2 regions of the Ralstonia condita genome follow, and region 2 is predicted to be linked to the other one. Evidence: predicted binding sites of a transcription regulator. Region 2 holds the regulator's gene; the other holds the start of a gene.
What was found. The regulator HrcA, encoded in region 2, represses chaperone genes, less so after heat shock. The targets are predictions, from matches to a motif close to TTAGCACTCNNNNNNNNNGAGTGCTAA.
Positions count from the first base shown of each region.

Region 1: the regulator HrcA is predicted to act here: its motif matches at 1,073-1,099, upstream of groES (co-chaperone GroES).

Region 1 covers NZ_CATYWO010000004.1:316,679-319,879, forward strand. The annotation lists gene groL (chaperonin GroEL) at 1-589, opposite strand, end outside; gene groES (co-chaperone GroES) at 691-981, opposite strand; gene R2N03_RS15295 (LysR family transcriptional regulator) at 1,344-2,267, opposite strand; gene msuE (FMN reductase) at 2,379-2,960, shown strand; gene R2N03_RS15305 (DUF1852 domain-containing protein) at 3,006-3,201, shown strand, end outside.
Region 2 covers NZ_CATYWO010000001.1:211,785-214,985, forward strand. The annotation lists gene recN (DNA repair protein RecN) at 1-108, opposite strand, end outside; gene R2N03_RS00945 (NAD kinase) at 131-1,075, opposite strand; gene hrcA (heat-inducible transcriptional repressor HrcA) at 1,186-2,244, shown strand; gene R2N03_RS00955 (carboxymuconolactone decarboxylase family protein) at 2,288-2,635, opposite strand; gene hutC (histidine utilization transcriptional repressor HutC) at 2,763-3,201, opposite strand, start outside.

The DNA.
Region 1 (3,201 bases), on a different contig from region 2:
GGTCGAACTGCATGCCTTCCACGACGTCCAGCTCGTCGGCCAGCGACTTGCCGTCTTCCACGGTGATCACGCCTTCCTTGCCAACCTTGTCCATGGCTTCAGCGATGCGCTGGCCGATGGATTCATCGCTGTTGGCCGAGATGGCGCCAACTTGAGCGATTTCCTTGCTGGTGGTCGTCGGCTTGCTGATCTTCTTCAGCTCTTCAACGGCGGCCGTCACGGCCTTGTCGATGCCGCGCTTCAGGTCCATCGGGTTCATGCCGGCGGCAACGTACTTCATGCCTTCGCGCACGATCGACTGGGCCAGCACCGTTGCGGTGGTGGTGCCGTCACCGGCGTTGTCGCTGGTCTTGGAAGCGACTTCCTTGACCATTTGCGCGCCCATGTTCTGCAGCTTGTCCTTCAGCTCGATTTCCTTGGCGACCGACACACCGTCCTTGGTCACGGTCGGGCCACCGAAGCTGCGCTCCAGCACCACGTTACGGCCCTTCGGGCCCAGGGTCACCTTGACTGCGTTGGCGAGAATGTTCACGCCTTCGACCATCTTGGCACGTGCGGCGTCGCCGAACACTACGTCTTTAGCTGCCATCTTGAGAATCTCCGAAATCTTTGGATGTTGCCCGCGCGCTCAGTCAGCGGCGCCGGCAATGAGGATTGGGTTACGGGTAAGCGATGCGACGGAGCGCGTGCTTACTTTTGCACCACGGCCATGATGTCTTCTTCGCGCATGACCAGGACTTCCTGGCCATCCACCTTGACGGACTGGCCGGCGTACTTGCCGAACAGCACGCGGTCGCCGACCTTCACGTCCAGCGCGATCGCATTGCCCTTGTCGTCTTTCTTGCCCGGGCCGACGGCCAGCACTTCGCCTTGATCCGGCTTTTCAGCGGCGGCGTCGGGGATGACGATGCCCGAAGCGGTCTTCGTCTCGTTGTCCAGGCGCTTCACGATCACGCGGTCGTGCAAAGGACGCAGGTTCATACACAACTCCTCAATGCAAAGTGAGTGTTTATTCACAAAACGCGCCGCAGAACGCGGCGCATCGGGAAAGCATCGGGAACCGGAGGCGTTGTTAGCACTCCTGCCCGGCGAGTGCTAATTATAGGGACGGGGTATGACGATTTCAAGAACGGGGGAAACCGAAGTTTTTGTCGAGATTCACGCAACGCTGGCCTGTGTTCACCCAGCTTCGAACTCATCCCAGAGCCTCAGCGCACACCAGAACCAAACATTCCTTTCAATTTCATAGGGTTACGCAACGATCGGCCGCTCAAAGCGCCACCCTCATGGAAGGAAGATGACGGCAAGCGCGCCCGGTAACCACCCAGCTTGCCGATCGGTGTTCATCCCTTGGCTCCTTGGGCAATGGCAGTCTTGGTAGCGATTGCAGGCTGGCGGGCCAGTTCAATGAAGGCCCGCACGTAGTCAATGGCGGTGTCCGCTTCGCGTGCGCCCAGGAAGATTTGCTTGGCGATGCCGCGCGCGCCCAGCCGCACGGGTACCACGTCGATCTTGGCCGCGTATTCCTCGACCAGCCAGCGCGGCAGGGCGGCCACGCCGCGGCCGCTGGCCACCATCTGCAGCATGATGTCGGTGGTTTCGATGGCTTTGTGGCGCCTGGGCGTTACACCGGCCGGCAACAGGAACTGGCTGTATATGTCCAGGCGCTCGATGTCCACGGGGTAGCTGATGAGCACTTCCCGGGTCAGCTGCCGGGGTTTCACATAGGCCGCCGAAGCCAGGGCATGGCCCCGCGCCACGACCAGCACCTGCTCGTAGTCGAATACGGGTTCGAACTTCAGCCCCGGCTTGAACAACGGGTCCGGCGTGACCAGCAGGTCGATCTCGTAGCCGAACAGCGCACCGATCCCGCCGAACTGAAACTTCTGCTTGACGTCCACATCCACGTCGGGCCATGCGGCCAGATAGGGAGACACCACTTTGAGCAGCCACTGGTAGCAGGGATGGCATTCCATGCCGATACGCAGCGCCCCGCGCTCGCCCTGCGCGAATTGGCCGAGGCGCTCTTCGGCCAGATCCAGTTGCGGCAGCACCCGGTTCGCCACGGCCAGCAGATATTGGCCGGCCTGCGTCAGGCGCAGGCTTCGTCCTTCGCGCAGCCAAATGTCGGTGCCCAGCTGAAGCTCTAGTTTCTTCATGCTGTGGCTCAGGGCCGACTGGGTCAGGTTCAGTACGCCTGCGGCGGCCGTCAACGACCCTTGCTTCTCGACCTGCTGAACGATGCTGAGGTGGATGCGCTCAAGCATTCACATGATTCCTATTCATGAATTTGTGAAATAAAACCATTTTACTTCATTGATCCACATCAATACCATGCGTTCCGATTGTTCGATCGCAGCCATCTGAAAGAAAAAAAAATGACACGTCCACTTCGAGTAGTAGCGGTTTCCGGCGGACTGCAACGCCCCTCCAAGGCTGCAGCCCTGGCAGAGCACCTGCTGGATCTGATCGCCGACGAAGTTCCGTGCCAACAACGCCTGATCGAACTGGGCGAACTCGCGCCACAGCTTGCCGGCGCGGTCTGGCGATCCCAACTGCCCGATACGGTGGAGCGGGAACTCGCGGCGGTCGAGCAAGCTGACGTCCTGGTGGTGGCAACGCCCGTCTACCGCGGCTCTTACACCGGGCTGTTCAAGCATTTCTTCGACTTCATCCACCAGGACGCCCTGATCGACAAACCCGTTCTGTTGGCAGCCACTGGCGGGAGTGAGCGCCATGCCCTGGTGATCGACCACCAGTTGCGGCCGCTGTTCAGCTTTTTCCAGGCACGCACATTGCCGCTGGGCGTCTATGCGACCGACAAGGATTTCGTGGATTACCGCCTGCAGGACGAGGCCCTGATTGAGCGGGCAAGACTGGCCGTCCAACGGGCATTGCCGTTGGTCGAATTGACGCACCACGCCAGGTCGTCTCTGGCCGATGCGGTGGTTGTGGCCTGAAACACGAATTGGCTTTTCTCTCCGAAATTAGGTCACTGGATCACAATGCACCAAGAACTCACCTTTAGCCTCAAAAGCATTTGTTTCGATGAAAACTATCAGCCATCGGACAGCACTCGCATCACCACAAACTTTGCCAACCTGGCCCGTGGAAAGAATCGGCAGCAGAACCTGCGCAACACACTGCGGATGATTGACAATCGCTTCAATGATTTGGCGCATTGGGACAATCCCACGGGAG
Region 2 (3,201 bases):
CGATTTGCCGGCGCCGGTCTCGCCCGTGAATACAGTGAAGCCGTCGGACAGGTCGAGGTCCAGCGCATGGACGATGACAAAGTCGCGGATGGTAAGGCTGCGCAGCATGGTGCGTCGATGGGGGTTGGGTTTACAGCCGGTTGTCTTCGGTCGGGTACTCGTGCCAGTGCAGCTTCTTGCGCAGCGTGGCGTAGTAGTTGTAGCCAACCGGATGCAGTAGTTGCACGGTGCGCTCGGAGCGGCGCACCACGATGCGGTCACCCGGCAGCAGCGAGGTCAGCGATTGCATGTCGAAGTTGACGCTGGCATCACGACCGCTGGTCACCTGGATGACAACCTCCGCGTCGTGTGGAATGACGATCGGCCGGTTCGACAGCGAGTGCGGTGCAATCGGCACCAGCACCAGGCCCGACAGCGCCGGATGCAGGATCGGCCCGCCGGCGGAGAGCGCGTAGGCGGTCGAGCCCGTTGGTGTGGAGACGATCAGGCCGTCCGAACGCTGGTTGTACATGAAGAAACCGTCGACCGAGACGGCCAGTTCCACCATGCCTGAGAAGCCCGAGCGGTTGACGACCACATCGTTGAAGGCCAGGGCCGAGAAGATGACTTCGTCGTCGCGCACGACCTGCGCCTGCAGGAGCGCGCGCATCTCGGCCTCGTAGCGGCCGGACAGCATGTCGGGCAGCACGGTGTGCACGTCTTCGAACGGGATGTCGGTCATGAAACCCAGCCGACCGTGGTTCACGCCGATCACGGGCACGCTGGCGCCGGCCAGGTGTCGTCCAATGCCGAGCAGTGTGCCGTCGCCGCCGAGCACCACGGCCACGTCGGCATGGCGTGCCATCTCTTCGGGCGGCAGGGCAGGGTAATCCTGGACACCGATATTGAGCGCCGTTTCACGCTCGAACACGATGTCATGCCCGCGACCGGCTATGCACGAAGCCAACTCCATGAGCGGGCCGGCGATGTTGGCGGCCGAATACCGGCCGACCAGCGCGACAGTCTTGAACGGCGAGGCAGGCGAAGGCGAGGCGGCGGGAGCTTGCGGGGCCACGGTAGACGGGGGAATCGACATGCGCGCATTACACCATATCAATATGACCCTCGCCACGTTTGAACCTGTTTGGCGAGAAACGCCTGCGTCACGCGCAGATTGGCGTCGAATTTGCGTAAAATTGAAAAATCATGGACAAGCGCGCCACCATCCTCCTCAAGACCCTGATCGAACGGTACATAGCCGAGGGGCAGCCCGTCGGCTCGCGGACCTTGTCCAAGTACTCAGGGCTCGATCTGTCGCCGGCGACCATCCGCAATGTGATGGCCGACCTGGAGGAAATGGGCTTCATCGCGAGCCCGCACACCTCCGCCGGACGCGTGCCGACGCCGCGCGGCTACCGTCTCTTCGTCGACACCATGCTGACGGCCAGTCCGCTGGATGTGCTCAGCTCGCAAGACCGCATGGTGCAGCAGATGGCCGGGGCGATCGCCGAACAGGTACGCACCCAACTGGCGTCGCATGGGGCGGAATCGTCGCAGCGGGTGATCGCGGCGGCCGCGCAGACGCTGTCCAATCTGTCGCAATTTGCCGGCATCGTCATGACGCCGCGCCGCACGCACGCCTTCCGGCAGATCGAATTCCTTCGCCTGTCCGAATCCCGCATCCTGCTCATCGTCGTCACGCCAGAGGGCGATGTACAGAATCGCATCATCCACACCGATACGCCGTACACCCCTTCGCAACTGGTGGAGGCGGCCAACTACATCAACGCGCACTACGGCGGCATGACCTTTGACACCGTGCGCGAACGGCTGCGCGGCGAGTTGTCTGTGCTGCAGGCTGACATGACTTCGCTGATGCAGGCGGCCGTGGAGGCGGGCAGTAGCGCCGTGTCTGACGAAGAGCCCGTGGTCATCTCCGGCGAACGCAAGCTGCTGGATGTCGAGGACCTGTCATCGTCGATGGACAAGCTGCGTCGCCTGTTTGCGGTGTTCGAGCAGAAGACCGGGCTGCTGCAACTCCTCGACGTGTCAAGCCGGGCAGAGGGCGTCCAGATCTTCATCGGCGGCGAGAGCAGCCTCGTCCCGCACGAGGACATGGCGGTCATCACCGCACCGTACGAGGTCGATGGCAAGATCGTCGGCACCCTCGGCGTGATCGGACCGATGCGCATGGCCTACGAGCGCGTGATCCCGATCGTGGACATCACCGCCAAGCTGCTGTCGAGTACGCTCAGCCAGTATTGAGCGCTGGGTGCTGACGCCGGCGTTTGGTGCGTCGGCGATCCGCTCAGGATGAGAACTGTTCGAACGCGGCGAGGGCGTGCGTGGCGTACATCATCGAAGGGCCGCCTCCCATATAGACCGCTGTCCCCAGGACTTCTTCCAGCTCCGCGCGGGTCGTGCCCAGCTTGACGAGCGCCTGGACATGAAAGCCGATGCAGTCGTCGCAGCGGCTCGCAATGGCGATGCCGAGCGCCACCAGTTCTCGCGTCTTCTTGCTCAGCGCACCATCCTTTGTGCCTGCCGCAGCCAGTTGACTGAAGGCCGTCATCAATTCTGGCTGCGTTTCGCGCAGATTGCGCATCTGTGCAGACACGTCCTTGATCAGGGGTTTGAATTCGGGCACGCCACTCATGACGGGATCTCCTTGGTCGGTATTGAGCGTGGGGCGCGGCGCGTCCACACCGGGCGGCGGGACGCAGCCCCCCCAGCATTCTCGCCGCCGCCGTACGACGCGGTCATGACGTAACGCAACGACTCGCCTAGAAACTCCCGGTGAACTGGTACCGCCCGCCCGGGTGCCACATGGTTGCCACGGAGGCGACCTGGCCCTGGGATAGCGTCTTGCGCCGCAGCATCAGACACGGCTCACGCACATCCATCTGCAGCATTTCGGCGATCTCGCGCGGCGGCAGGCGCGCCTCGATGCCGTAATCCACGCCCTGCAACGGGGCGGCACGCATGAGGTAGGCGTTGGGCGTGGTCTGTGTGAAATCCTGTTGCATATAGTCAGGGGCCAGCCCGGCATTCACCCAGCGGTCTTCCACCTGGATCGGCAGGTCATTCTCGAAGTGCACGATCAGCGAATGGAACAGGGCGCGCCCCACCGGTACGCCGAAGGACGCGGCCATCGCTTCGTTGGCGCGGGCGCGCTCCAGCTTGTGCAGCTCGGCACGGTGCCGGTGGCCGCGTGCGGCAATT